Regions from separate parts of the Paenibacillus sp. J31R98 genome, predicted to be linked through region 3. Evidence: predicted binding sites of a transcription regulator. Region 3 holds the regulator's gene; each other region holds the start of a gene.

What was found. The regulator LexA, encoded in region 3, represses DNA repair genes until DNA is damaged. The targets are predictions, from matches to a motif close to CGAACATATGTTCG.
Region 1: a site for LexA is predicted at 2,462-2,475, ahead of AC0YNX_RS04565 (YhjD family protein). Genes of this name have one in related genera too.
Region 2: a site for LexA is predicted at 2,965-2,978, ahead of recA (recombinase RecA). Genes of this name have one in related genera too.
Region 4: a site for LexA is predicted at 4,326-4,339, ahead of addB (helicase-exonuclease AddAB subunit AddB). Genes of this name have one in related genera too.

What each region holds. Positions count from the first base shown of each region.
Region 1 covers NZ_JBWDNO010000001.1:1,002,355-1,010,024, forward strand. The annotation lists gene AC0YNX_RS04545 (nucleotidyltransferase family protein) at 1-232, shown strand, start outside; gene AC0YNX_RS04550 (excalibur calcium-binding domain-containing protein) at 392-646, opposite strand; partial or broken gene AC0YNX_RS04555 (sporulation protein) at 644-979, opposite strand; gene AC0YNX_RS04560 (hypothetical protein) at 1,648-1,896, shown strand; gene AC0YNX_RS04565 (YhjD family protein) at 2,067-2,435, opposite strand; partial or broken gene AC0YNX_RS04570 (molybdopterin cofactor-binding domain-containing protein) at 2,939-3,757, shown strand; gene AC0YNX_RS04575 (xanthine dehydrogenase family protein molybdopterin-binding subunit) at 3,854-4,804, shown strand; gene AC0YNX_RS04580 ((2Fe-2S)-binding protein) at 4,801-5,265, shown strand; gene AC0YNX_RS04585 (FAD binding domain-containing protein) at 5,259-6,137, shown strand; gene AC0YNX_RS04590 (oxidoreductase) at 6,121-7,086, opposite strand; gene AC0YNX_RS04595 (hypothetical protein) at 7,095-7,232, opposite strand; partial or broken gene AC0YNX_RS04600 (MerR family DNA-binding transcriptional regulator) at 7,246-7,353, opposite strand; gene AC0YNX_RS04605 (DUF1003 domain-containing protein) at 7,455-7,670, opposite strand, start outside.
Region 2 covers NZ_JBWDNO010000002.1:397,570-405,239, forward strand. The annotation lists gene rny (ribonuclease Y) at 1-873, opposite strand, end outside; gene AC0YNX_RS10255 (RecX family transcriptional regulator) at 1,058-1,723, opposite strand; gene recA (recombinase RecA) at 1,831-2,895, opposite strand; gene AC0YNX_RS10265 (competence/damage-inducible protein A) at 3,115-4,374, opposite strand; gene pgsA (CDP-diacylglycerol--glycerol-3-phosphate 3-phosphatidyltransferase) at 4,500-5,084, opposite strand; gene rimO (30S ribosomal protein S12 methylthiotransferase RimO) at 5,081-6,409, opposite strand; gene AC0YNX_RS10280 (YajQ family cyclic di-GMP-binding protein) at 6,545-7,033, opposite strand; gene AC0YNX_RS10285 (RodZ domain-containing protein) at 7,141-7,670, opposite strand, start outside.
Region 3 covers NZ_JBWDNO010000001.1:704,230-711,899, reverse strand. The annotation lists gene AC0YNX_RS03235 (aldo/keto reductase) at 1-815, opposite strand, end outside; gene AC0YNX_RS03230 (DUF896 domain-containing protein) at 846-1,061, opposite strand; gene AC0YNX_RS03225 (LysM peptidoglycan-binding domain-containing protein) at 1,228-1,605, opposite strand; gene lexA (transcriptional repressor LexA) at 1,796-2,419, shown strand; gene AC0YNX_RS03215 (hypothetical protein) at 2,503-3,081, opposite strand; gene AC0YNX_RS03210 (hypothetical protein) at 3,377-3,661, shown strand; gene glnA (type I glutamate--ammonia ligase) at 3,734-5,062, opposite strand; gene AC0YNX_RS03200 (MerR family transcriptional regulator) at 5,097-5,507, opposite strand; gene AC0YNX_RS03195 (methionine gamma-lyase family protein) at 5,569-6,828, opposite strand; gene hflX (GTPase HflX) at 6,886-7,670, opposite strand, start outside.
Region 4 covers NZ_JBWDNO010000002.1:921,110-928,779, reverse strand. The annotation lists gene mtaB (tRNA (N(6)-L-threonylcarbamoyladenosine(37)-C(2))-methylthiotransferase MtaB) at 1-395, shown strand, start outside; gene AC0YNX_RS12915 (NUDIX hydrolase) at 519-944, shown strand; gene AC0YNX_RS12910 (Na/Pi cotransporter family protein) at 1,005-1,991, opposite strand; gene AC0YNX_RS12905 (class I SAM-dependent rRNA methyltransferase) at 2,111-3,526, shown strand; gene AC0YNX_RS12900 (CD3324 family protein) at 3,611-3,931, opposite strand; gene addB (helicase-exonuclease AddAB subunit AddB) at 4,414-7,670, shown strand, end outside.

The DNA of each region.
Region 1 (7,670 bases), 300 kb from region 3:
TATTCCGAGTTACCAGAAGAGGGCCGGTCACCCCATCAAATTAACAGAAGAGATGAAGACATGTATTACTGAGGCTAAGGCAGATCAGAATCAGAATCTGAGAAGGATTCTTCAAGAGTATGACAAGCATTACTTGAATACCGATGATCCCGGCGTTCTGATGGATCTGGATACACCGGAAGATTACATATTCGCCAGCAATTATTACAACGAATACAGCAAGAACAGATAACAACTATAAGGGTAGTTATGAGTTTTACAGCACATTTGTATCAAGGCATGAAGAAGACCGCTTTTCCCTTTTGGTACATCACAGGGGATCGGCGGTCTATTATTATTTCACGTTCTTCATGATCGTATTGAATGATGCGTTTACTAATTGTGTGGGAGTCTACTCACATGCGACTCCATCGCCGTCACGGTCCAACTTTCTGCTATATCCAGGGTCGCCCTCATATATTGGATCTGCTCCCGCTTCTCTGACAGCAGTACAGTTTTTATAATAAACTTGTGTAGATGGTTGTGCTGCAGGCTTCTTCGTTGGTCTTGATGACTGCTTTGTAGTAGAGCTGCTGCTTTTAGTTGAAGTTGAGTTCGTGCTCTTCGTAGCTGTCTCGGGAGTAGCCGAATATTTCCCGCCATCTATTACGAATAATACCCTCGTTCCGTCGGAATAGCCTTCCAGTTTATTTCCGACCCATGATCCTGAGCCGCGGTTGTCCGAAGAGTGAACATAAGCGATATCTGCACCAGTTCCGCCTTCTGCACACATTGCCATTGGCCACTCGTCCCGATCATACTCTTTCTTTGTCGGAATGCCAGCCAAAGACTCACTTCGGTTTTCATCCGCACCGTCACGATCAATCGTGCATACTGACGATTCACCATGCTTAATTGCGTTTTTAATATGCGCAGCTGTTTCCGGGTACTTATCGGCAGGGAATACGATTGTGATGTCGTATGATTCTTGCTTTGCTGGTGTTGTTGTCTTGTTTGCTTTTGGAGCCTGTTGTGTAGTTGCTTCTGACGCTACTGGTTCCGTTTTATTCTCTTTAGGAGTAACAGGAGTAGCAGAGGAGTCCTTCTTTGGTGCAGTCGTGGATTCTTGAATAACTGCAGTCTGAGTTGTACTCTCATTACCACCAGGTAACATACTACCCAATACAGGTAACAAGCAAATAAATGCCCAGATTAAAGCGAGGACTCGGACAGTTGCACCGATCCTTCTCCAATTGAAAATAATCATGATGTAAGGAATAAATAACCAACCTAAAACTTTTAGAAGCCGCAAAATGAAATCCCCCTGTATGAAATGTCATTGACCATTCTACTATAGGGAGTTAATCCATTACGATGTAATATTTGTAAAACTGGAATGTTGTAAATTATTACCTGCTATGCAAAACGATACTTTCACAGTAAAATCAATGGGAATATAAAACTATTAAGGGGCATACTTGAAATGAAGAAAATTATTGTTGCATCTGTTATCGGAACAGCGTTTCGACGGATGGTACAAGCACAGGAGCTCCATCCGGTAACGCAATCACCATTAATAATGTAACACTCAAGATCGACAAGGTTGTACAGGACAATGACTCTCTTCGCCTGTATGTCTCTTACACGAATAATACAGATAAGTCTCTAATGACGGCTGACTCACTGGCTAAGGTTGTTTTCAATGGGAAACAGTACAATTATGACCATGATTTCAATTTTGAACGCTACTATGATAAAGTCGATGTTGAAAAAGCGCCGGACTCTATCGAGCCGGGAGTTACAGCACATTCAACCATCTTCTTCCCATCGATTGATAACGTGGGCAAAATTAATGTCGTACTTGATGCAGGATATGAGGATTTCAGATTCAACGGTGTAAGTGTTCAACACCCATAACTTGTTATGACGCTCGCTCGTCTTGAATGCATTGCTGAGCGAGTGAAGGAGTCCGAGCAGCAGCCATTGTTTATTGTGAGATGAGAAAAAGAACCGTGAGGGTAAATCCCAACGGTTCTTTTTTTTGCAATTGTACATCTCTACGCGTATGTCATATGGAACAAAGCAGATTACTTGAATACTGCCGCAATATACTGCCCAAACTTCTTCGCAATTTCTGCCCTAACAAGACTTCTTAGCATCTCGAATACACCGCGGTAGCCTTTATTCGAGTATTCGTATTTGAACGCCGATTTCTCACGTACTTCAGCGTTATCGACCTTCCACATCTTGATGTCTGCGGCACGGAGATGCTTTCGAGTATTCACAAGATCGGAATGAATAGTATCCTGCAGTCTGACGAGAGCTGCCAAGTACAGGGTCTTCATTGGTGATGTAGACTTATCCATCTCCAAACGTTGCTTCTCAACGACATCCAGCATGATCGGCAACAAGCAGCACTCTTTAATCATCACAATTTCTTCTGGTGTCGAATTCACACATATCACCTCAATGGTAGTATATGCGAACACTTGTTCTTTATCAACTGACTAACTAACCCGTTTACCAATAAAGTGAATAATTGCGGTATCAGTAAAGCTACTCAGTTCATGAGCATATCTCAGTCGGCATAAGCTTGTATTAGGAGACTTTTAGAATGTTTAACTCAGTTTATGTTACTAACAACCATAAGGAGGCTGTTCCCATGCAGGCGAAGGATATAAGTAGCCCAGTGAAAAAGAAAGATCACGATGGGAAAGTATCCGGTCAGCTCGCTTATATTGGCGACTTGAAACCAGATTCAATGCTCTATGGTGTCTTGTCTCGCTCTCCTGTCGCTTACGGGAAAGTACGATCGATCCAGCTGCCGCAGCTGCCTGCAGGTTACGTCAAGATAGGGGCAGAACACATCTCCGCCGGAGCAAATTTTGTGAAGTTGCTGCATCAGGATCAACCGATCTTTGCGGATGAATGGGTCAATTATATTGGCGAACCTATATTTATGCTCGTTGGCCCAAATCTGGCTGTGCTCCATCAATTAATAGAAGAAGCAGAGGTGGATATTGAAGAACATCAAGCCATCTTTACTCTGGAGGAAGCCATTCGGCAAAAGGATCATACGGGCGTATTCGCTAGTCATGAATTCGGAGAAAGCCTCGAAGTGATACAAGCAATCGAAGCAAATGCGTACTTAGTCATAGAGGAAGAGTATGAGACAGGCTATCAAGAACATGTCTATCTGGAACCACAAGGCATGCTTGGGATTTATAACGATCAAGAAATTCTTGTACAAGGGTCGATGCAATGTCTTTATTATGTGAAGAATGCCTTGGTCAGCGCTCTAGCTTGCGGGGAAGATGAGGTGCGTGTCATACAGAGTCCAACTGGCGGCGGATTTGGCGGGAAAGAAGATTTCCCTTCCATGATGGCTTGTCACGTTGGCATTGCGGCTAAGGTTGTCCAGAAACCGGTCATGCTGCTGTTTGACCGGGCCGAAGACTTTGAAGCAACGACGAAGAGACATCCCGCGATATTCAAATACCGAACCGCTCTAGATGATCAGTGAAAGATCCTAAGTATGACAGTGGAGTTGTATCTTAACGGCGGGGCAAATGCTGGTTTAAGTCCAGTTGTCCTGCAGAGGTGTTTATTGAACAGTGCGGGTGTATATCGAATACCGCATTTCCATGCGAAAGGGTATGCGCTGAAGACCAATACGGTGCCCAATGGAGCTTTCAGAGGTTTTGGCGCGCCTCAAAGCTTTGCAGCCATTGAAAGTGTTCTCGGACACATCAGCAGCAAGCTGAACATGGATCCCATTGCCTATAAACGGAACTACTTGGTGAAACAAGGTGATCCCACCATTACGGGCGGCAGGTTCAAGGATCCGGTATTGATGGACAATATGATCAATGACATGCTGCAAACGACGGACTATGCGAAGAAGAGAGAAGCCTTTCATAACTTGAACAAGCAGAATAAACGCTACAAAAAAGGAATCGGTGCTTCCCTTTTCCTGCATGGCTGTGGATTCACAGGGAGCGGTGAACGAGACCATATTAAAGCTATAGTGAAGTTAGCCAAAGATGAAAACGATCAAGTATTAATCAAGATTTCCAACTCGGATATGGGTCAAGGCGCGATTACCTCGATGTGCAAGATTGTAGCGAATGTAATTGGATTGCCTTACGATGCTATTTCGTTCCCCTATCCAGATACGAAGGTAGTTCCGGATTCCGGTCCAACCGTAGCATCCAGAACCACGATGATTGTCGGCAAATTGCTGGAACGAGCCGCAAGTAAGTTAAAGGCGCAGTGGCAAGATGGCGCAGCTCAAGAAGTGATTGAACATTATGTTCATGAACAAATGATCCCGTGGGATGAGAGCAAATTTACGGGGGACGCGTACCCTGCTTATTCGTGGGGAGTGAATATCGTGGAGCTCGAAGTGGATACCTTAACCGGATTTGTGAAAGTGGAGAAGGTTTACGGCGGGTTCGATATCGGCAAAGCAATCGATGAACAGATCGTTAAAGGTCAGATCGATGGCGGCATGGCACAGGGACTCGCTTACGGGAGTATGGAGAAAATGACGTCTAATCGAGGCCGAATAGAGCAGAAGAGCATATCAGACTACGGGCCTCCTACCGCTATGGATGTCGTCCGAATCGAAAGCAAGCTGTATGATAATCCATTCGCGGGCGGACCTTATGGCGCGAAAGGCGTAGGTGAATTGCCGCTGACCGGAGGGGCTCCCGCGGTGCAAGCAGCAATCGAGAATGCATTGCAGGTCGACTTCTATCACATCCCCATCACACCGGAATTGATTATAGACAGCTTGATGAAGAAGGGAGGGAGCCATGGATGAAATTCCGTCTGAATGGAACGGAGGTAGAAACAGAAGCTCCTTCTACCGTAAGATTAATCGACTTATTAAGGGATGAGTTCCGATTAATCGGCTCCAAAGAAGGCTGCGGCGAGGGAGAATGCGGAACTTGCAGTGTCCTAGTCAATAATCGTTTGCAGAATAGCTGCCTTATTCCCATTGGCTCCATCGAAGGAAAGGACATCGTTACCATTGATGGATATTGCAGCACGGAGCAGTTCCGTGTGTTAAGCGAATGTTACTCTGAAGCGGGCGCGGTTCAATGCGGCTTCTGCATACCGGGAATGGTTATGGCAAGCGCAGCCCTGCTCATGAACAATCCTCATCCTACTGAAGATGAGATTCGTGTAGGAATCTCCGGCAATTTGTGCCGCTGTACCGGCTACAATATGATTGTTGATGCGATTGACTTGGCCGCGAAGAAGGGGGATGGCTTATGGTAATGAACGCCATAACTTCCTACCGGGAGATAAGCTTGGATGATACCATCTCCAGGCTGAGCAAAGAAGAATGCCTCATCATCGCAGGCGGCACGGATGCCATGGTACAACGTAAAAGTCCGCGAGGCGCTCCGGCAAACTTTGATAAACCTGTTGTTTTTATTGATCATTTACAGGAGTTAAAACAGATTTATGAGAAGGGGAAAGATCTTCATATTGGCACTTGCTGCACTTATAGCGAAATGATGGAACATGCCCTCATACCGAAGATTATCAAGAAAGCCATACATGAAATTGCTGCGCCGGCGATTCGGAATCGAGGCACGATTGGCGGAAATATATGCAATGCATCCCCTGCAGGGGATACATTGCCATTGTTATATATTTGCAATGCGAGAGTACGACTAAGGTCCGCTAAAGGCGAACGGGTAGTCGAGCTTCATGATTTTATTCAAGGACCAAGAAAAGTTTCAAGGAATCAAGATGAATTGGTCACTGAAGTTATCTTGCCAGAGTTGCTGGAGGATCGTACTCACTTTACATTTGAGAAAGTGGCAAACAGAAGAGCAGATGCCATCGCAAAAATCTCATTCGCAGCATCAATGCGCTCGGAGAATGGCATGATTCGTGATGCACGCTTTGCCTTCGGCGCTGTAGGACCAACCGTTGTGCGCGCGATGGATATTGAACATAAATTATCGGGGCAAGCCTTCCCGCTCAATGATCAGATCATCGATGCGGTTGTTGCTGATTACGATCACATTCTACACCCAATCGACGATCACCGCTCCACGGCGGTTTATCGGAAGACAGTGGCACTCCGTTTATTGCGTCACTTTCTGGAGAACACAAAGATGATTACTTCAGAAACTTAACGCCTGTCATTTCCTCGCTGAGCTGCCACAGCCTGGCCGCTAAAGCAGGATCTATAGCCCAAGGAAACACGCCTTGTACAACTTGTCCCAAGCCATCTAAGCCATCCGGTGATATCAGTTCGGCAATATCCACATCCATACAATATACGCCGCCTTTTCCATCTAATTGAGGGCTTGTCGCACACCATATGCTGGTAGCTGCGCCTTGTTCGGCCGTTTTGAATTCTCCGCCTGCCGCAATTTTCTCTTCTTCCGACATATGGCGAACCAAGTCAGTCATAATTCTGCCGGGATGAACGGAGAATGCGCGAACACCATGTTGATATCCCAGGCGATCCAGCTCAACCGCAAATAACGCATTGGCCGATTTAGACTGCCCATATGCTTTCCATTTGTTGTACTCTTGGTGCTCAAAGTTGGGGTCTTCAAAGTCAACGCCACCGAATCGGATGCCGGTTGAGGATACCGAAACGACTCGAGCCTTGTCTGCTTGTTTCAAGGCTGGCCATAGCCTTGCGGTCAATTGGAAATGACCGAGATGATTGGTTGCGAATTGGGATTCAAAGCCGCGGGCGTCGCGTACAAGCGGCGGAGCCATGATGCCTGCATTATTAATAAGCATATCTAGCGGACGACCTGAATCCAAATACCTCTGGGCAAATGAATCGATAGAAGAGGGGCTGAAGAGATCCAATGCTTCGAGTTCTACGCCAGGAATACCCGCAACCATCTGAGAGGCTTTGTCCGGAGTGCGTGCAGGGACGATGACCTTCGCGCCTGCTTGAGCTAATGCCCGCGTCGTTTCAAGACCGACGCCGGAGTACCCGCCTGTTACGATTGCATGCTTACCGCTCAGGTCAAGTTTATCAAGAACTTCTTGAGCGGTGGTTTTCGGACCGAAACCCGAATGTATAGGATGCTGTGGTGTCGTATTGTAGTCCATTTCTATTTGCACAATTATTTGCCTCCTAAGCCTGAACGTGACATCAATTCTTGAAAATGTTCGAGTTTGCGTGTTATCATGGCAAGCGCATCTTCTGTTTCGGCCATCTGTAACTCGATTTGAATCTTGTGCTGATGAAGCCTTCTGTCCATTATTCATCCGTTCAACAGGCGGGAGCAGACCGCTTTTCTCATAATAACGAATCGTATCATAGCTAAGACCGGTCTCATTGGCGATTTCTGATATTCTATATATCCGCTCCACCTCGATCATTCACCTCCTCGAACGCATCATAGCGTATGGAGTGTACTCCATGTCAATGCGCATATGAATGTGCTGGCTATCCATTCTTTATGATTGAAAAAACCATCGCCTCAAGAAGACGATGGTTTTTTGTTATCCGCCAATTTCGATTCAATCGAAGCAAGGAGCTGTTTGATCTGCACCAGTTCAGCGTTGAACTGTTCCTTGTTGCGGACACCGTTTGCTTCAATGCGGTGCAGATGGTTCTGCATATCCTCGATTTCTTGTTCAGCCTTATAGTTGATGGCGAAATCGATGACCGACTCGTGCTTGTCCCGGGCATTTTG
Region 2 (7,670 bases), on a different contig from region 3:
ACGTTCGTCCACTTCTTTACGCGACTTCTCAACCATTTCCTCAATCCGTGCAGGATGGATACGACCATCTGCAACGAGCTTCTCGAGGGATGTACGAGCAATTTCACGACGAATTGGATCGAAACCAGACAAGATGACCGCTTCCGGTGTATCGTCAATTATGAGATCGATACCGGTCAACGTTTCCAGTGCGCGAATGTTGCGGCCTTCACGTCCGATAATGCGGCCTTTCATCTCTTCGTTTGGCAACGCAACTACGGAAACCGTAGTTTCAGCCACGTGATCAGCTGCGCAGCGTTGGATAGCAAGCGAGATAATATCACGAGCCTTCTTATCTGCTTCTTCCTTGGCTTGCTGCTCGATCTCTTTAATCATTTGTGCAGTTTCGTGGCGAACCTCTTGTTCAACGTTCGTCAGGATGATCTGTTTCGCATCCTCCATCGTCAAGTTCGAGATACGTTCCAGCTCACTAAGCTGCTGCTTGTAAAGGGAATCGATTTGTTCTTGTGTCTCCTCGATCCGCTTCTCTTTGTTGGCTACTTGTTCTTCTTTGCGTTCCAGCGCTTCTATTTTTTTATCCAACGACTCTTCTTTCTGAATCAGTCGTCTTTCAAGACGCTGTACCTCATTGCGACGTTCGCGAATGTCTTTCTCAGCTTCGGTACGGAGCTTGTGGACTTCATCTTTCGCTTCAAGGACCGTTTCTTTCTTCAGCGCTTCGGCTTCTTTCCTCGCATTGTCAATAATTTGACTAGCGGCCTGCTCGGCGCTTGAAATTTTGGCCTCGGCGATCGATTTGCGAATAAAATAACCGACACCAAAGAAAATCACACCAACAACGAGAGCGATCAGGATACCTAACCATACTGGCATCTTCTCACCTCCTTGTTGCTCACCTAAGCAAACGCTTGGGATAGTATTTGGTTTTTTTCATAGCCGGTTTTTAACCCGATACATACATACTTAATTGACGAAAATAATGGGTTCGAATCAATTTTTGGAAGGAAAATCGATTCTAGAAATGAATAATACAAACTCATTTTATCTTTTGTGAAAATCAATTGTCAAGCATGTGCCCATCTTCATCATCTTCCATCCGCTGCGCAGCAGCCTTAACCGCTTCTCGCACAACGTTCATCGGAAACCCTCGGCGCAGCAGAAAAGCAGCCAGCTTCTGTTTCCTCTCGCGCGGCTCTCCCTTTATATACGGCCACTTCTTATGGGCCGCCCGCACCGCGACCTCGATCTCTGATTCCTCGCTCAGATCCTGCGAGGCTTGCTTCGCCATATCCTTGGAGATGCCGCGCTGGCGCAGCTCCTGCTGAAGAAGACGTCTGCCCTTCAGCTGCGTTCTCATCTTCTCCGATGCGTACATGTTCGCGTACTGGTTATCGTTAACCAAACCTTCCTGCGTCAGTCGCGCAATCGCTTTCGCTGCCGCCTCGGGTTCAATCTCTTTCCTTGCCAAGTAGCGCTGTATCTCCTTCTCCGTACGTTGTCTCGCCCCAAGATACGCGAGAGCCGTTATATAGGCGCGATGGCGGCTGTCCTCTTCCACAATTTCCTTCAGCTCGTCCACATGGATCTCTCGCCCCTTGAGCAGCCGAAATTTAATGAGTAAGTCTTCATGCACGTTGATATACGGTTCCTGCGCATCATTGACAAACAAATGGTACCTTTGCTTTAATTTGCGGTCCTGCTCTACGCCGGTAATCACTAGCATCGTCGTCTTTCTCCTCCTTTACACCAAGCCGTAACCTACAAAAACAGAGAAGCACCTGATAACAGGTGCTTCTCTGTTCCACCTATTGACATAAAGTCAACAACGGTTTATTCAACTTCCAAGTCCAATTCGTCCTCGAAATCATCATCGTCATCTTCGCTTACAGGTTGATTACCTGCCGCAGCCGCGGCTACGTTGCTTGCTTCGCGGATTAGTTTATCAATGACCGCTGCGATATCTTTGTGATCCTTCAAGAACTGCTTCGCATTCTCACGGCCTTGGCCGAGACGCTCACCATTGTAGGAGAACCAAGCGCCGCTCTTCTGGATGATCTCCAGCTCAACGCCGATATCAACAAGGCTTCCCTCTCTGGAGATGCCCTCACCATACATAATATCGACTTCGGCTTGCTTGAATGGAGGAGCTACTTTGTTCTTTACAACTTTAATACGAGTCCGGTTACCGACAATGTCGTTACCTTGCTTCACAGACTCAATACGGCGCACATCAAGGCGAATCGTGGAGTAGAACTTCAGTGCGCGGCCGCCTGGCGTCGTCTCAGGGTTACCGAACATAACGCCGACTTTCTCACGAAGCTGGTTGATGAAGATCGTGATCGTCTTCGATTTGCTAATCGCACCGGACAGCTTACGAAGTGCTTGCGACATCAGACGAGCTTGCAAACCTACGTGGGAGTCGCCCATATCGCCTTCGATTTCCGCTTTCGGTACGAGTGCTGCTACGGAGTCAACGACAACGATATCAACTGCACCACTGCGAACGAGCGCTTCAGCGATTTCAAGACCTTGCTCCCCTGTATCAGGTTGGGAAAGCAGTAGTTCGTCGATGTTTACGCCTAGCTTGCTTGCATACGATGGATCGAGCGCGTGCTCGGCATCAATAAATGCAGCTTGTCCACCAGCGCGTTGAACTTCTGCGATTGCGTGCAGCGCAACCGTTGTTTTACCGGAAGATTCTGGACCATAAACTTCAATAATACGGCCTCGTGGGAAACCGCCGATTCCAAGTGCAATATCTAACGCCAGCGCACCGCTGGATACAGTTTCAACTTGCATATGAGTAGATTCACCGAGCTTCATAATAGAGCCCTTACCAAATTGCTTCTCTATTTGACGAAGTGCCATTTCGAGTGCGGCTTTACGATCTGCCAACGAACTCACATCCTTCATGATTTATACTGTTATGATACCTTGTTTCATTCGCTTTGACAAGAGTTTTTACGAACATATATTCTTATTTTCTCTTTTGGCCAAAAAGGAGAAAAAAAAAGAACCGCAGCAAAGTAATCTTCGCCACGGTTCTTCCGGTAACTAATGTCGATTATAGTCGATTTGTTAGGATATTGGCAAGCCTTATTTATACAATAGTTGCTAATTCTCCTCTGCTCCGCTTAGCACTTGCCAGAGCCGGTACATCAATGACTTCGCTGCACGCAGGCGGATAATGCCGCGATTGCCGCTCAAACGCGCTGTGAATACTCGCGTTGGTCTACCTCGCTCAGCAAGCCCGAAATAAACAAGACCAACCGGCTTCCCTTCGGACTCGGCCGGACCCGCAACGCCTGTCAGCGACACGCCGAAGTCACTGTCAGCCAATTCACGCACCCGCTCCGCCATAAGCGCTGCGGTCGACTCACTGACTGCCCCTGGCGCATCTGTCCCTTCCAGCTGGGACATCGGGATGCTCAGCAGCTTATGCTTCATCATGTTCGTGTAGGTCACGACGCCGCCGGCAAACTCACCGCTGCTGCCTGGAATTTGCGTAAGCAGCTGCGCGAACAGACCGCCTGTAAGGCTCTCTGCACTAGCCAGGGTCCGCGTGGAAGTACGCAGCAGTCTTATGACCGCCTCTTCAAGCGGAATGTCCTCGCGCGCATACAGGTGCTTCCCAACGCGTGCTTTAATCTGCTCCTCAGTCGCATCTAGCCGCGCATCTGCTTCCGCTTGATCCAGCGCTTTCGTCGAGATCCGAATCGCGACTTCGCCATCCTTCGCATATGGTGCAATCGAAGGATCCGTCTGCGCATCAATCAGATCGATCAGTGCTTCCTCCAGACTCGATTCACCGATCCCCGCGAACATCAGCTGGCGCGAGAACAGCTTGCGCTCCTCACCCATAACCGAGCGGATCCACGCCTTCGCCGGACCTTCAAACATTACTTTCATCTCACGCGGCGGTCCTGGCAGCAGAACGTAGTGCGTTCCGTCCTCGCTAAGTGCATTGCCGACAGCCAGCCCCGCATCATTCATAAGCGGCTCGCTGCCTTCAATCAGGTGCGCTTGTCTGCGATTGCTCTCAACCATATGGATGCCGCGTGACGTGAACAACTCCACGATTTTGTCCATGGACGGCTGATGAAGCTCGATCGCGCGGTTCAAATAAGCAGCAAGCGCATCTTTCGTCAGATCGTCCTGCGTTGGGCCAAGTCCCCCTGTGAAGAGAATCAGATCGGCTCTCGAGCGTGCGAGCTCAATCGCTTGGCGAATACGACTGGCATTGTCGCCAACAACCGTTTGAAAATAAACATCAATTCCAAGCTCCGCAAGCCCTTGCGATAAGTATGTCGCATTCGTGTTCACGGTCTGACCGAGCAGCAGCTCCGTCCCGACTGCGATAATTTCGGCACGCATCTCAACAACTCCATTCTTATGTAGATACAATTTCACATAACATAACCGGCATTAAGACAAACACAGCATCACCTCTTCTATTATTCAGAAGAAGTGATGCTGTATGCAACCCGAAATATGAAGAACTATTTATTTATTGGAATCAAATTCTTATTCTTCACGAAGTAATCAATACCGGAATAGATCGTGATTAACGCTCCAGCATAGCTCGCAATGATGTCAAACGGGATGTCCAGGAATGCAAACGGGAAGTTATTCAGCAATAGAGCAATAATCATCGTGATTTGCACAGCCGTCTTCCACTTGCCCCATTTGCTCGCTGCAAGCACATAACCTTCAAGCAGCGCAATTTGGCGAAGTCCTGTTACAGCGAATTCGCGGCTAATAATTACAATTGCAATCCAAGCATCCAGCTTGGACATCTCAACAAGCGAAATAAGCACTGCAGCGACGAGCAGCTTGTCCGCTAGCGGATCAAGCAATTTGCCCAAATTCGTTACAATCTTATTTTTACGAGCAATATAGCCATCCAGACCATCAGTACTGGCTGCAATAATGAAAACAAGCGCAGCTAAAATTTGATTCCATGTAATGGAGAAATCGGAGCCGGAAATCGTCAGCGGCTTCAAATCCACATTAATTAAGAGCAGTACCATGATGATCGGAACCAAAAAGATGCGGGCAAGTGTAATACGATTGGCTAAATTCACGATAGTCCCTCCCCGGACATATCAAACTCATAAGCGTGCGTTATGCGCACTCTCTGAATTTCGCCGATAGCGGCTTTACAATTCGAGATGAACACTTCACCGTCAATCTCCGGCGCATCGTAAGGAGAACGGCCGACGTACACATCGCTGCGACCGTCGTAGCGTTCAACCAGCACATCGATCTCTTTGCCGACATGCTTGCCGCTCAGCTCCTTGGACACTTCACGCTGAATTTCCATCAGAGTGTTGGAACGCCATTCCTTCACATCATCCGGCACTTCGTTCGGCAAACGAACGGCAGGTGTATCTTCTTCCGGAGAATAAGTGAATACGCCTAGACGGTCAAACTTCATCTCACGAACAAAGTCGCACAGGCGCTCGAAATCCTCATCGGTTTCGCCAGGGAAGCCGACAATAATGGATGTGCGAAGCGCTACATCCGGAATACGTGATCGAATGCGCTGAACTAGCGCACGCGTATCCGTCTGACGGCCAGGACGGCGCATCCGCTTCAGGATCGAGTCCTCGCTGTGCTGCAGCGGCATATCGATGTAATTGCACACTTTCGAGTTCTTTGCAATCGTGTCAATCAGCTCGTCTGAGAAGAAGCCAGGGTAAGCATAGTGCAGACGCACCCATGCGATGCCTTCGACTTCGCTGACGCGATTGAGCAATTCTGGCAGCATAAATTTATCGTACAGGTCCGTACCGTAGTTCGTGGAGTCCTGCGCAATCAGGCTGACTTCCTTCACGCCTTGATCTGCAAGCTGCTGCACTTCGGCAACAATCGACTCCATCGAACGGCTGCGGAACTTTCCGCGCATAATCGGAATCGAACAGAACGTACATGCATTATCGCAGCCTTCAGCAATCTTCACATAGGCTGTGTAGCGCGGCGTCGTAACAAGACGCGGAAGCTTCTGATCATAGTCGAATGCTGGATTGCCGACCTTCACCGGACGTTTGCCATTTAGAGCCTCATCGACAATATCCGTAATGTGGTGGAAATCACCTGTTCCGACAATCCCATCAATCTCGGGCATCTCTTCCATAAGCTGCTTCTTGTAGCGCTGCGTCAAACAACCGGAGACGATAAGAGCCTTCAGTCTTCCGGTTTGTTTAAACTCAGCCATATCGAGAATCGTATTAACCGATTCTTCCTTCGCTGCATCAATGAAACCGCAAGTGTTCACAATAATAACCGTAGCGTCATCCGCCTGATCCACTAGCTGATAGCCGCGCGCATCGATTAATCCGGACATAATCTCCGAATCCACGAGGTTTTTCTCGCAGCCTAATGTTACTACTTTAACTCGTTCTGTCATTATATCCCCCAAACCCCTCCGAAAAGCTATCCTAACAAGTATAATACAAGGCATTTGCAGTGTCAAAAAAGGAAAAAGCCCCGCTTGCCTGCGCGAAACGCGGCAAATCAGGACTTTAGTTTAACATATCTGACCTTAACGGTAGTTCGTAAATTGCAGGTCAATCTGTAAATCTGCACCTCGTAACATCGCCATGACAGCTTGCAAATCATCAAGGCTCTTGCCGGTAACACGAATGGAATCCCCTTGAATCTGGCTCTTCACCTTCAGCTTGGAATCCCGAATAAGCGTATTGATTTTCTTCGAAATATCCTGTTCGATTCCTTGCTTTAGCTTAATCTTCTGTCTGACCGTTCCTGCTGAAGCGCCTTCAAGCTTGCCGAACTCCATATTCTTGATCGGCACACCGCGCTTGATCATTTTGGATTGCAAAATATCAATAACGCTCTTCAGCTTGTACTCATCATCGGAGACGACGACAATATCGTCTTTCTCAAGGTCGATGCTGCTCTTGCTGTTCTTGAAATCAAAGCGCGTCTCGATCTCGCGCAGGGCTTGCGTAATTGCATTGTTTAGCTCTTGCATGTCAACCTTCGATACAATATCAAACGCATTCTCTGCCATTGTTCATTGCAGCTCCTCTACTTCATTTTCATGGACAGTATTATAACGCATCTTCGTGCGCAAGAAAAGGCATTCATCCCTGTCCTTTCCAGGAAGAATGCCCTTCATTATTGCGTTGCCGGATTTTCGGTTGTATCCGTTGTTTGTGTCTGTGTCTGAGTTTGCGTACCGTCAGGCGTCCCCGTCGATTCAACCATGTTCAGCTGCATTCTGCGCGGATTCGCTTTGTTGCCGTCAGCGAGTGCGACGCCATCGACAGAAACTTCAACCAAATCTGCACGGCCTACATTAACATAAGCAGGTCCATCCACCTCGAAGGTTTCCGTTCCTCCTTCTTTCGTGAACTGCTTCTGATAGATATATTTGCCGCTGCGATTCTTGCTCTTAATGCCTACCCATACCCCGCCGGTTGCTTTAAAAGTAACTGTATGTTTGCCGGCAGGCGATACATTATAGAAATCCACCGTTCCGCTCGTACGATCCAGTACCAACGTCGTTGTCGGTGGAGGAGGCGTCACAGTTTCATCTGGCGGAGGAGTGTCGTCTTTGGGAGGCGTTGTATCGTTGTCTGTCTGATTCCCAGTCGTATTATCCGTGGTTGATTGATTCGAACCCGAAGAATCATCCGAGTTGTTCT
Region 3 (7,670 bases):
TCACGTCTGAGCAGCCATGCCAATGCGACTTGCGCTGGTGTCTTGTCCAGTTCCTTCGCTGCCTGCTTGACTGCTTCAAGTACTTTGAAGTTATTCGAGGACGAACGATTCGCCCAGGAGCTCTCGCCCACTTTGGAAGTGAGACGTCCGCTAGTTGGCTCTTCTGACCCATAGCGGCCTGTTAAGAATCCGCCGCCGAGCGGTGCCCATGGAATAATTCCAACGTTCTCTTCGAGGCACAGCGAGATCATCTCGCGATCCATCTCGCGGCTAACCAAGCTATATTGAGGTTGAATGGAAATAAAGCGAACATAGCGGTTCCAATCACTAACCGCAAGCGACTTCATCAGTTGCCATGCGAAGAAATTAGAGCAGCCGATATAACGGACCTTACCAGCAGTCACAAGATCATCCAGCGCACGCAGCGTCTCTTCGATCGGTGTCGCATGATCCCAGACGTGTACTTGATAGAGGTCTATGTAATCCGTGTCGAGCCGCTTCAAGCTTGCTTCGACTGCATCCAAGATATGCTTGCGAGATACGCCAACGCCATTCGGATTCGTCGATGTTGCGAATCGAACCTTCGTTGCAAGCACAACATCCGAGCGACGGTCTTTAATGGCTCGTCCGACAATCTCCTCTGAACGTCCGCCTACATATACGTTGGCTGTATCCAGGAAATTACCGCCTTGCTCCATGAACCGGTGAACCATACTAATGGAATCTGTCTCGCTAGTTGTATTGCCAAACGTCATCGTTCCCAAACAAAGCTCGGACACAGCCAAGCCGCTTCTGCCTAGTAACCGAAATTCCACGCTCGTCCCCTCCTGCATGATCGAAGTCTTTTAGTGCTTAATCGAACCTCCGCCATTCTCTCCGTTCTCTTCATCTTCCGCCCATTTAATGGTATCCAGTTGATTGCGGAAATTGCTCTTGAAGTTGTCCAAGTATTGTCGGCGAAGCTCGTCTCGTTCTACAAGCTCTTCCGGTGTTAAACCGACGGATTTATTTTTGCGAGAAAGCTCGTTAATACGGGCAATGACTTTGTCTATAGCGTTCATTTCTACTGCACTCCTTTCCCTACCTGAGGTCAACATGTCACCCTTTACTTTGACATTAATAAGGAGCCATTGTCAAGGTAACAGAGGTCTTATTAGAGATAGAAAAAGCCCAAGCGATTCGGTCGCTCAGGCTTAACTTACTCGTTCGTACATTAAATGATAGATGTTATTCAACAGGAACGATTAATGACTGTCCCGCTTGCAGCGTAGCGTTCGATAAGTTGTTCCGCTTCTTCAAGCTATACACCACTTCACGAATGTCTTGTCCTTCCTCACGTACTCGGCCAGCAATATCCCATAGCGTATCGCCTGCTCCGATTACAACGACTTGCTCCAGTACAGTCGGAGCAGAAGGATGCTCGCTACCTGCGTAACTCGTCATCAGCGTCAGCCCCGTGAACAGCAATACGAACAGCAATACTGCAACAGCAAGTCTCACTAGTAGACGTTGTTTGCTAGCGTCATTTCTTACACGCTTCGCTGTACGGTTATTTGTCGTGTTTCCTTTATAAGTAGTTGAGTAAGAAGATATCGTTGTCATCATTCTCCAGCACCCCAAACGTTTGTTCTGTTATCGTTGAATTCAGAATAACACGAACATTTGTTTGTGGTCAAGCCTTTTTGGAACATTTGTTCGTAAAAATACGCGAACTTGTGTTTTTAAGAACTTATGTTTGTACGAACTCCGGTTCTGTGCTATAATTTGACACAAATGAAACTTTGGAGTGATTCCGGTGTCGAAACTTTCAAACCGCCAGCAGGCGATACTAGAATTCATTAAGACGGAAGTACGCGAGAAAGGCTACCCGCCTTCTGTTCGCGAGATCGGCGAAGCAGTTGGACTTGCTTCCAGCTCGACCGTTCACGGCCATCTTGACCGCCTTGAGAAGAAAGGCCTTATCCGCCGCGACCCGACGAAGCCCCGTGCAATCGAGATCTTGGACGGCGACGATAGCGATATCATCCCTTTCCCGCTCGCAATATCCAAAGTGCCTGTCATCGGTAAAGTAACGGCGGGCGTACCGATTACCGCAACTGAGAACATCGAGGACTACTTCCCGCTTCCTGCGGATAAAGTCGGCGATGACACTGTCTTTATTCTTAATGTTATAGGTGAAAGTATGATTGAAGCTGGCATTCATAATGGTGACTATGTCATCGTCCGTCAGCAGCAAACAGCTAATAATGGCGATATCGTTGTCGCCATGACTGAAGAAGATGAAGCAACGGTCAAGACGTTCTACAAGGAGAAGGATCATATTCGCCTTCAACCGGAGAACTCGACGATGGAGCCAATTCGCCTTCGCAACGTATCCATTCTCGGCAAGGTTATTGGCTTGTTCCGCGACATTCATTAATTCGATCTATCACGAAGGGCCATCTGAAGTGCTGCTGCAGCACCTCAGATGGCCCTTCTCTATATCCTCTCACAGAATGTCACTTAACCTACAAGCTCCCGAAATAACAAGCTTTGATACGTAAACTTACTTCGTTTGTACTTAAAGTTCAATGCAACACCTGAGAAGGCGATTAGAATTCGCTTGAGAGCGATCGTTCTAACCTTGCGGCGCACCAACCATCTCAGCCGTTTGATGTTACGATTATTAACTGCTCTCGCGACGGCTGCTGCGTATGCGCTCGAGGTTCGAAGAGCGCAATAGAATGGTAATATCGCTCTGGCGATCATTCGGTGAATCGGCGTCGAGAATGTAAATTGCGTCGTTCCCGGCGGGATCGTTAACCCATCGGAATATTGGATTATCGGATCCGGAAATTCAAAGTCAAAGAAATATCCGATTCCGTTCGATGATAAACTGCTCAGCTTTGCCGAAGGCGCAACAGACTTGAACATTTTCGCTAACGTATCGATGTCCGTTGTACGAACCGCCTTTGACCATTTTAGCGCAAATGAATAATTGCACGCGATCTTTCGATAGAACGGAATCATAATCCCCGCAACCTTCCGAAGTATTGCTCCAGTCAGCCGAAATTGCCCGTCCGTTGTCACTATTTCACTCATGAATGCCGCCTTCTCTCTCATACCCTCTTAGCATGTATTGTATGCGGGACAGAAGTCACGGGTGAAGAGATGAAGCGCTGTACATATCGCTTGAACTACACTAAAACACTTAAAAAACCTAAAGAACGAATAGCGAAAATCGCATATGTACACATTTCTCGTGAACAATGTTGCCTAAATCAACACTTATCAAAATGTGTTCATTGATTTTTGAAGGGTTCGCATTATTATTTGCAGGTAGCGTATGAAAGCAGCAGATCAAATCAGTGAAACCAGACACGAGAGGAAGTTACACATGAACGTGCAGACGAGACAGCAATTTACGGAAACCATTAATCGACTCTTCGAATTTGCAGCAAAGAAGCACCGAACATTTAGTGTACCAACGGATAGCGATATAAATGCGAGCTTCGACGCGTTGAGTGAGCAGGAGTTGAAACTGACGGCTAATGAGCTCCTGAAGCTTTATGACGAAGTGCTAAACGAGGAAGATGAACCGCAGCATGCCGTTCCACGTGAACAGCCTCAGCTATATATACCACAGGGAATGGAAGTCGCGTTGCCGTCGAAGGACATTTAATTGCAGCAGCTGAAGCAAATATTCCAAACAAAGAAAAAGCCTCGATGCATTTCAGCATCGAGGCTTTCGTTTTTAGAACAGTGTTAGGTACTGATCGCGTTCCCACTCGTGGATCTGCGTTTTGTACATATCCCACTCGATTTCTTTCAATTCATAGAAATGTGCAAGCGCGTGATCGCCAAGCGCGTCGCAGATAACTTCGCTGCGAAGCAGCTCTGTCAACGCTTCTCTCAGATCGCCCGGCAAGCTCGGGATACCTTCGTCGATACGCTCTTCGTCCGTCATCACATAGATGTTACGGTCTGTAGGAGCTGGCAGCGGAGTCTTGTTCTTGATGCCATCAAGGCCGGCTTTCAGCATAACAGCAAGCGCGAGGTAAGGGTTCGCCGCAGGGTCCGGGCTGCGCACTTCGACACGTGTGCTTAGGCCACGGGATGCTGGAATACGAATCATCGGGCTGCGGTTGCTTGCAGACCAAGCTACATAACAAGGTGCTTCGTAACCAGGTACGAGACGCTTGTACGAGTTAACGGTAGGGTTCGTAATCGCTGCGAACGCACGAGCATGGCGGAGTACGCCTGCCATGTAGTAACGAGCCGTTTGGCTAAGGCCAAGCTTATCGCTCTCATCATAGAATGCATTCACGTTGCCGCGGAACAGCGATTGGTGACAGTGCATACCGGAACCGTTCACGCCAAACAGCGGTTTAGGCATGAATGTCGCGTGCAGACCATGTTGACGCGCAATCGTCTTAACGACGAGCTTGAACGTCTGGATTTGGTCCGCAGCTTTAATTGCATCAGCATATTTGAAGTCGATTTCGTGCTGACCTGGAGCCACTTCATGGTGAGAAGCTTCAATCTCGAAGCCCATCTCTTCCAGAGTCAATACGATCTCGCGGCGGCAGTTCTCGCCAAGATCCATCGGAGCAAGGTCGAAGTAACCGCCTTGGTCGTTAAGTTCTGTCGTTGGATTGCCATTCGCATCAGTCTTGAACAGGAAGAATTCTGGCTCTGGACCAACATTCATCGCTGTGTAGCCAAGCTCTTCTGCTTCTTTCAGCGCACGTTTCAGAATACCGCGCGGGTCGCCTGCGAACGGCGTGCCGTCAGGCATATATACGTCACAGATCAAACGGGCAATGCGATCTTCCGCTACCCATGGGAATACAACCCAAGTATCAAGGTCCGGATATAGGTACATATCGGATTCTTCAATACGCACATAACCTTCGATCGAAGAACCGTCAAACATCATTTTGTTATCGAGTGCCTTCTCTAACTGACTAACTGGAATTTCAACGTTCTTAATCGTTCCAAGCAAGTCGGTGAACTGAAGACGAATAAAGCGGACATTCTGTTCCTTGGCGATACGTCTGATGTCATCTTTGGTGTAGCTCACTCAAATCATCTCCTTAGGCGAATGTTTGTTAGTGTTACTTCTTGTTATAGAAACGGGACAGCTGACCTTGAATCATCGAAGCTTTGCCCGGTCTCTTCTCAAGCAGCTGTTGTTTCAGCAAACGGTGCAGCTGTGCATCTGACAGCTCGCGTCGCTTCACTTCAGACAGCTCGCTGACGACTGTCGCGTCTTCGGATTCCTTCGAAACGGGGTTCATCACTTGCTTAATGCCTGCAATGTTAACGCCCTTCTCAATCAATGATTTGATCTCCAATAGCCGCTCTACGTCGTTGAACGAGAAGAGCCGTTGGTTCCCGCCTGTCCGAGCTGGAACAATCAATTCATGCTGCTCATAGTAACGGATCTGCCTAGCGGTCAAGTCAGTCAACTTCATCACGATGCCGATTGGAAACAGCGCCATATTTCTGCGTATTTCGTCACCCATGTCGCATCAACCTTCCAGTATCTGATATATACTTACATTGTACCGCCATGCCAAAAACGTGTCAAGTTGTGTAAGGTTTAATTACAACTAATTCTCGTTCGGCGAGCACAGTTAAAGCATTCAGAACACCATATTTGACGTGGGCATACGTGAGTCCGCCTTGCATATACGCAATATATGGCTCGCGAATAGGAGCGTCCGCAGATAACTCCAAGCTGCCACCCTGCATGAAGGTACCTGCCGCCATGATGACAGGATGTTCATAGCCAGGCATATCCCATGGCTCTGGCACGACATGTGCATCTACAGCGGATGCGCGCTGCACGCCTTGTACGAAAGCGATTAATTGCTCCGCGCGGTCGAATCGGATTGCTTGAATGAGATCCGTACGCGGCGCATCATAACGAGGATTGCTCTCGAATCCAAGCATCTCGAACATCGCAGCGCCAAATACGCTTCCCTTAATCGCTTGTCCCACAAGATGCGGCGCCAAGAAGAATCCTTGATACATTGCCCGAAGCGTGCCGAGCGTTGCCCCAACCTCGCCTCCGATCCCAGGTGCTGTAAGCCGATAAGCGGTTAAGTCCACCGCTTTCTGCGTACCAGCCACATAGCCCCCAGTCGGCGCAAGTCCACCGCCCGGATTCTTAATCAGCGAGCCAGCCATAAGGTCAACGCCTACTTCAGTCGGCTCAAGCTCTTCTGTAAATTCTCCATAGCAGTTATCGACGAACACGTATACATCCGGCTTCAATGCTTTAATCCGCTTTACCATGTCCCCGATCTGAGCCACCGTGTAGGAGGAGCGCCAGTCATAGCCGCGTGAACGCTGAATGCCGATCACTTTCGTGCGTTCATTCATGCGTGCCGCTACCGTCTCCCAATCAATCTCCCCATCAGCGAGCGGCGCCACTTCCCCATATCCGATGCCGAAATCCTGCAAAGAGCCTTTGCCGTCACCTGGCTTGCCAATGACCTTATGCAAGGTGTCGTACGGTCTGCCGGTAATGTAGAGAAGCTCGTCCCCTGGGCGCAGCAGGCCGAACAACGCGCAGCTTATTGTATGTGTACCCGAAACAAAATGCGGCCGAACCAGAGCAGCTTCCGCGCCCATCACATCCGCATAAACAAGATCGAGTATTTCTCTACCCGTATCATTGTATCCATATCCAGTAGATCCATTAAAATGAAAATCACTTACTTTGTGCTTCTGAAACGCTGCGATGACTTTCCACTGATTGCGCTCAGCGATGCCATCAATAGAACGAAAAACAGGGGCGGCCTGCGTCTCCGCAGCCTCCGCCCACTTGGTTAATTCCAGCCAACTTTCACTTTCATGCTGCCTCACGATAGATGTCTCTCCTCAATAGTTCCTTCGTTATACCTGTTCCACGAAAGCTTCCAGCTTATGCCCGTGTACTTCATAATCTTGCTTGCTTAGCTGCACAGTCAGCCGCATATTATCGCCATCTACGGACTGTTCGATGACATCACCGGTCCGGTACACAAGAGCGATGAGATCACCGCGTTCAGCCGGCAGCATAAAGGTCTTCGTATCCCCAGTCAACCGATCTTGAATCGTCTGCTTCAAACGGAGCAATTCATCTTTGTTGAACGCGCTCATGACGAGCGTATCTTGTCCGTTCGCAGGCAGCAGCTGCGATTCGATATCCTCGCACATATCAATCTTGTTATAGATCATCAGCGTCGGCTTGCCGGCCGCTCCGAGATCGCTTAGAATCCGCTCTACTACGCGGATTTGCTCCTCGCGCATAATGGATGAGCTATCAATGACATGCAGAACGAGATCCGCTTCGCATACCTCTTCCAGTGTTGCCCGGAATGCCGCGACCAAGTCATGAGGCAAGTTCTGAATAAATCCAACCGTATCGGTAAGAATCACTTCTTTGCCACTTGGCAGCTCCAGCGTTCTCGAGGTTGGGTCCAAAGTTGCGAACAATTGGTTCTCAACGTAAACATCCGCGGCTGTCAGCTCACGAAGCAGCGTCGATTTGCCGGCATTCGTATAACCAACCAATGCAACCTGCTGTACGCCAGACTTCTTCCTACGTTCACGGTGCAGCGTCCGATGGCGGACAACCTCGTCTAGCACATGCTTCAGATCGGAGATCCGATCCCGGATATGACGGCGATCCGTCTCCA
Region 4 (7,670 bases), on a different contig from region 3:
CCGAGATGCATGTATTCCCTTATTCCAAGCGTACAGGTACTCCTGCGGCGCGTATGGAAGACCAGATTGATGATGAAGTGAAGAACGAACGCGTTCATAAGCTGATTGATCTCTCCGAGCGAATGCAGCTGGAATATGCGAAGAAGTACGTCGGTGAAGTGCTTGATATCATTCCGGAGCGCGAGCATAAGGGTTCGGAAGGTTCCGGTCTCATCATGGGCTACTCGGACAACTACATTCAAGTGGTGTTCGAGGGTTCAATTGATCTGGTCGGCGAGCTGTGCCGAGTGAAAATTACGGAAGCTGGCGTTAATGAATGCCGAGGCCAGCTGGTACGTGTTCTTGATGCGAAGACTGCAGCTTCTGCTACTTTGCCGCAAGCGATGCAGGCGTAATGACTTCGAAGTGCAACAGTAAACTTGCTGCAGGGATTCTTTAGCTGTCCACGTTTGGGCTGCGAGAGAATCCTTGCTCTACATACGAGCCATTTCATGAAAGCGCAAAGGGGAACGAACGGGATGAAAGAAATCTCAGCAGGTGGAGTTGTGTTCCGCAAGCATGAAGGTGCGCTGCAGATTCAGTTGATTCAGGATCGCTATGGCAAAATCTCGTTGCCGAAGGGCAAAATGGAGCCCGGCGAGACGGTCGAACAGACAGCGCTGCGTGAAATTGTAGAAGAGACGGGCATGGAAGGCGTTATTATCGCGCCGATTGACCAGATCAAATACAAGTACAATCACGAATCCAAAGGGCTTGTCGATAAAGAAGTCCACTATTACCTCGTGGAGGCAGTAGGCGGCAAGCTGCAGGCGCAGGTCGAGGAAATCCGCGGCGTCGAGTGGTTCGAGCCATCCGAAGCATGGAGACGGCAGAAGCAGTCCGGCTATAACAATAATGACCGGATCGTGGCGGGGGCGCTTAAGCTGCTGGGGATTAGCGTGTAGGTGTTTCGTGAGACATTGGATAACTGCAAAAGGCAGTTATGATTGAAAGTAAACAGCAGCTCAAGCCGGGGTTAGCTTCCGCAGTTTCGGAAGATAACATAGCGGCAGCGCCAGCAGCGAGCTGAGTACGTTGAACAGCGTCTGCGCGTGGGCGATTTGCCCTGCTGGCGAAGGTGTGAGCCAGGCCGCTGCCGCGCCGAGCTCGGCAGCGAAAGGAGCGAAGAGCGCTGCGCCGCCGACGTTGAGCAGCACATGCGACAACGCCACGAACCGCCCGGCTCGCGTGCCGCCGAGCGCTGCAATGACGGCGGTGACGCAGGTGCCGACATTCGCGCCGAGCACAATGGCGATGCCGATCGGTAGCGGCATCGCGCCGGACTGGGCGAGGCCCATGACGATGCCGATGACGGCGGCACTGCTGTGCACCATCGCGGTCAGTACGGCTCCTGCCGCGATTCCCCACAGCACGCTAACTTCGGCTCGCGCGAGGAACTCGTGGAAGAACTTCGTCGACTGCACCGCCGGAGCGACGGATTGCATAAGCCCAATGCCGATGAGCAGCAGGGCGAAGCCGCCGAGGACGACACTTAGGCTGCGCAGCGGCAGAAGGAAGCGGAGCAGCCCATTTCTGCTTCGGCTAAGCCAAGCGCCAAGTCCAAGCTCGCCGAAGACGACGGTCGCGAACCATAGTGCGAGCGCTAGCAGAAACAGCGGCCAGCCAAGCCGGTTCAAGTTCATCCCAATGAGCTCGGTTGTCAGGCAAGTGCCGATATTGGTGCCAAGAATGAGGCCGAGCGTACGCGGGAACGTAAGGACCCCGGCGTTAACGAGCCCGATTGCGATAACGGTAACGGCTGTGCTGCTCTGCAGTACAGCCGTTGTTGCTGTCCCGACAAGCATTCCCCGCAGCGGCGTTGAGGTAAACTTTTGCAGCACCAATTGCAGACGGTTGCCAACGGAGCGTTGAAGCGCAAGCTCCATTGCCCGCATGCCGAGCAGGAAGAGAATAAAGCCGAGCGTCATCGGAATGAAGATTGTATGGAGCATTGCACTCATTCTCCTTTCGTAACACAGCTCAATCGTTGAATATAAATACATATGCTAGGCGCAGGACGAGCATGACAAGCATCAACAAGCAACATGCATGAAGAAAAGGTGGAGATGGAATGGAACGGGCAAAAGCGATTTTGCAGCGTGATCGCAAAAAAAGATTGGAAGCCGGGCACCCATGGGTGTTCGCAAGCGAGATCAATCGGGTGGAGGGAGAAGCATCGCCAGGTGATTTAGTTGATCTCGTGACGCATCAAGGGCGTTATCTGGCAACGGGCTACTGGAACCCGCGCTCGCAAATTACGGTGCGTGTTATTTCGTATAAACAAGATGCAGCGATGGACAAAGAATTCTTCGTTGACCGATTCAACCAATGCAAGCAGCATCGCAGCCGGTTCGTTCAAGGCAGTGATTGCCGCTTGGTCTACGGAGAGGCGGATTTTCTTCCGGGTCTAATTGTGGATCGCTTCGGAGGCGTACTTGTTGTCCAGCTTCTCACTTTCGGTATGGATGCGCGCCGTGATGACATCGTAGCGGCACTTATCCAAGCGTTTGCGCCTCAAGGGATCTATGAGCGCAGCGACGTGTCGGTGCGCGAGCTGGAAGGGCTGGAGCAGCGGACAGGCGTTCTCTATGGCGATTGCCCGCGGATCGTGGAGATCATCGAGAACGGACTGAAGATGGAAGTCGATATTGTAGAAGGGCAGAAGACGGGCTATTTCTTCGATCAGCGCGAGAACCGCGCTTCAATCGCGCCGCTTATGCTTGGCTGGGGAGCGCGGAGCGGCATCAAGCTTGCTCCGGTGCCGACAGACGATGCGGCAGAGACGAAAGCGGCGCAGTCGGATGATACTGGCACAATCGCATCGTTAAACGAAGAGAAGCTTGTCCCTGTCAACGCCAACGGCAAAGTCGTCACGTTCCCGTTCTGGGACGGTGCAACTGTGCTGGAGTGCTTCGCGCATACAGGCAGCTTTACGCTCCACGCATGCAAATACGGGGCGAAGAAGGTGACGTGCCTGGACGTATCCGAGCATGCCATCGATACGGCCCGCCGTAACGTCATCCGCAATGGATTTGAGGATCGTGTGGAGTTTGTCGTAGCCGATGCGTTCGAGTACCTTCGCAAGCAAGTGAAGGGAATCGAGGAACGCCATGATCGCGCAGCAGGTAAGAGCGATACTTCGAAGCCGCTCAGCGATGCGGGACGCAAGTGGGACGTTGTCATTCTTGATCCGCCGGCGTTCACGAAGTCGAGAAGCGCAATTGAAGGCGCGGTCAGAGGCTACAAAGATATTAACCTTCACGGGCTGAAGCTCGTCAATGAAGGCGGCTATCTCGTAACCGCGAGCTGTTCCTACCATATGCGTCCTGACTTGTTCCTGGAGACGATTCAGGCAGCAGCGATTGACGCTGGCAAGACGCTGCGTCTTATCGAATGGCGCGCTGCTGGCAAGGATCATCCGCAGATCGTCGGCGTGAACGAGGGTCATTATTTGAAATTTGGCATATTTGAAGTGCGGAGCCGCTAGAAGGCGGATCGATTTCATAACACATTAAAAAGAGCCTTCCAGTATCAGCCATGCGGCTTCGATCTGGAGGGCTCTTCTCTATTGTCATATACGTGCCTTTGCAGCCTCGTATTCGGCTTGTACGGATATCGCACTTGCACTGCGTGTCTTCATAATGATCTTCCGGATACTCTCGCTGGATAGGTGGTATTGCCGCTCCAGCTCCTGCACAGAGCTTCCACTCGCATAATGCTGGAAAATCTCTTCATTGCGACGCTTGATCATAATGCGAGATCCGCTCTTCTCCCCCCAGGCGGCACGTTCGTTGTGCGGCTTCGGGATATACAGCAATTCTCCTTGAATGTAGCTCTGAAGTTCTTTCAGCAGATTAGGGGGAAGCACATCTTTTCCATTTTTGTAGTTCAAGGTAAACCTCCTTGTTCATATCGCCCGTTGCAACAGCACCAGAAGTCGAGATTACCATGTCGTACACCTCCTCTAATCAAAATATAAAAAAACACGATCACACTGCGAAATCGTGCTTCACACATTCATTATAATTGAAAACGGTTCAATCCGTCATCCTTTTTATGGTAGTTGAGGGAGGCATCGCAGCCTCCCTCTGAAGATGACTTCCGCTGTTAGGCGAAAGCCACCTCGTTTTGGTTGATCAATTGGATCATCTCCTTTCGCGAAGATTCGTCGGGCCCGACATCTATATTAAGCCATAGCAAGCGAACAACCAGCAAGCGAAAGAACAGCTATAATCATTTGTTACGCTGGCTAATCCCTCCATTGCACTATTTACCTTGTAAGAATAAGAACAAATGTTTGTATTATAGGATGAAATGAGTGGATCGCCTATGGTAGAATAATAGAATCGAATAGAGGAGAGAGGTTGGCAGGTCATGACGCTTCGTTTTGTAATTGGCCGCTCAGGCTCAGGCAAGACGCACCATTGTCTGGATGAGATTAGACAGCAGGTGCTGGAGCAGCCGGAAGGACCGCCTATCGTGATTTTGGTGCCGGAGCAGGCGACATTCCAGACGGAATACGAGCTGCTGAATCATTCGGAGCTTAAAGGCAGTATAAGGGCGCAAGCGCTCAGCTTCCGGCGGCTGTCGTTCCGGATCATGCAGGAAACCGGCGGTACAGCGCTTATTCCGATTAGCGAGAACGGCAAGAACATGCTGCTGTACAAAATCGTCCATCGTCTCGAGGAGCAATTGCAGCTGTTCCAAGGGTCGCATACGCAGCACGGTTTTATCGAGCGGCTGGGCGAGCTGATGACGGAGCTCAAGCGATATGGCATTGACGCTTCGCAGCTATCGGACTATGCGATCAATCGGTTGCCGCAGAAGAGCACTTCGCTGCTCGGGCGGAAGCTGAATGATCTTATGCGAATTTCCGAACACCTCGAACAAGAGCTGGAAGGGCTCTATGTAGATGCAGAGGATTATTTGAGCTGGCTTATTCGCGGCTTTCATCAAGCGCCTTCCATGGCGGATACACAAATATGGGTGGATGGGTTCCACGGCTTCACGCCAAAGGAATTTGATGCGCTGGCATCGCTCATGAAGCATAGCAAAGCAATGACGATCACGCTCTGCCTCGATAAGCTCTATGAGCTAGGCGAGCAGCCTCATGAGCTGGACTTATTCCGTCCGACGGCAGAGACGTATATGAAGCTGAGAGATATAGCGATTGCGAACGGCGTGACGATAGAGGAACCGCTGTTTCTGGAAGGAACGCCGTACCGATTCCGGGAGAACCCAATGCTCGCGCATGTGGAACGGTACTATGGCGGACGGGGACGGCTTACGCTCACCGAAGATGAGCTGCGTGATGGCGGCGTTTCGCTGCACGCAACAGCAGGACGTAGGGCTGAAGTAGAAGCGGTAGCGCGTGATATTGTGCGCAGAGTGCGCGATGAAGGCGCAAGATACCGCGACTTGGCGGTTATGGTTCGCAATGCGCCGGATTATAACGACTATATTAAAGCGGTATTTGCTGATTATGAAATACCGTATTTTCTCGATCAGAAGAACGCAGCGCTGCATCATCCTTTTGTCGAGTTCATTCGTTCGGCACTGGAGATTGCGGTGCATGGCTGGCGGTTCGAGGCCGTATTCCGCTGCATTAAGACGGAGCTGCTCATACCAGAGGACGGCAGCTTGACGCGCGAGAGCTTTGATTTGCTAGAGAATCATGCGCTCGCGACAGGGATGAACGGCAATCGCTGGACGACGCTCAGCCAATGGAAGCCTATGATGCGGGATACGCTCGAAGGCGATCCTGCCTTGGCGGGAGAGAAGGAACTGCGCGAGTTCGAAGTTATTATGGCTGCAAGAGAAGCCGTGATACCTGTAATCCGTAAGTTTACGCGCGAATTGAAGAAGGCGAGTAGCGTCAGGCAAATGTGCGAGGCATTGTATCGCTTATTCATTGCTATCGAAGTGCCGGATCGGCTGGAGCGTTGGAGCCGCAAAGCGGTTGCCGGCGGCAATCCGCTAAAGGCGCGAGAGCATCGCCAGTTGTGGGACGGTGTAATGGATCTGCTCGATCAGCTGACAGAGATGACCGGCGCGGAAGCGATGCCGGTAGAGCTCTTCGCAGGAATGGTGGAGACGGGGCTTGAGAGCTTGAAGCTCGCCTCGGTACCGCCATCGCTCGACCAAGTGCTGATCGGTAGCATGGATCGGACGCGTTCAGGACAAGTGTCGGTATGCTACCTGCTTGGCGCGAACGATGGTGTCATGCCGCAGCGCATGCAGGAAGACGGCGTACTAACGGAGGCTGAGCGCGAGACGCTTGAGTACGGGGGTCTCGTGATGGCGCCGGGCGTACGCCGGAAGCTGCTCGACGAGCGCTTCATGATCTATGGCGCGCTGACAACGCCAAGTAAACATCTGTGGATTAGCTGGCCGCTGGCGGATGAGGAAGGCAAGAGCCTGCATCCATCTGAGGTCATAAGGCATTTGAAACAGCTCTTCCCTGGCTTACAGGAAGAGAATGTAGCTGGCGAGCCGGTTCCGAGCATGCCGGAGAGCGAGCAGCAAGCCTTCATGGCGCATTCGGAGCGTACGCTGTCCTATCTGATTACACAGCTGCGAAGCTGGAAGCATGGCGGCGAGATTGCTCCGATCTGGTGGGAAGCGTACAACTGGTTCGCTGTCCGCCCGCAGTGGCAGGACAAGCTGCAGAGGCTAGTTGCTTCGCTCCAATATAACAATGAAGAAGTATCGCTGTCCTATGAAACCGCTCATTTGCTCTATGGACAGAGGCTTCGCGGCAGCGTATCGCGGATGGAACGTTTCGTATCTTGTCCGTTTCAGCATTTTGCCATACATGGTCTACGGCTTCGTGAGCGAGACATGTACAAGCTTGCTGCGCCGGACATCGGACAGCTATTCCACGCTGCGCTGAACCGACTCACGGAGGCGCTTGGCGATCAGTTCGGCGCGTACACGCCGGAGCAGCTGCGCCAGCTGTCCGCTGAAGTCGTTGGCGAATTGGCGCAGCGGCTGCAATCGCAAATCTTGTTCAGCAGCAGCCGTCATCAATATGTGGCGCGCAAGCTGCGCGATATTATTAGCCAGGCGGCGATTATTCTTGGCGAGCATGCTCGGCGTGCACAATTCCAGCCGATTGGTCTTGAAATCGGCTTCGGACCGGATGGCCCGCTGCCTCCGGTTACGATTCCACTGTCCGGCGGAAGAACGCTTGAGATGGTCGGCCGGATTGACCGTGTAGATGCGGCACAGACGACAGACGGTCTTCTGCTGCGCGTCATCGACTACAAGTCCAGCGCCAAGCAGCTTCGGCTTGAGGAGGTAGCTTACGGGATGGCGCTCCAAATGCTGACGTATTTGGACGTCCTTCTGACGCATGCGCCGGAGTGGCTGGGTCAGCCGGCGAAGGCGGCCGGCGCGTTGTACTTCCATGTGCATAATCCGATGCTCTCTTCATCCAACGGCATGCTGCCAGCGAAAGCGCAAACGGAGATATTGAAGCGATTCAAGCTGAAGGGGCTTGTGCTCGCAGATGAAGAAACGGTCCGAATGATGGATAACACGTTAGCTACCGGGTATTCCGAGCTGCTTCCGCTTGCGCTGAAGCGCGACGGAGGCTTCTACAGCAGCTCCTCTGTCGTGTCCGATGAGCA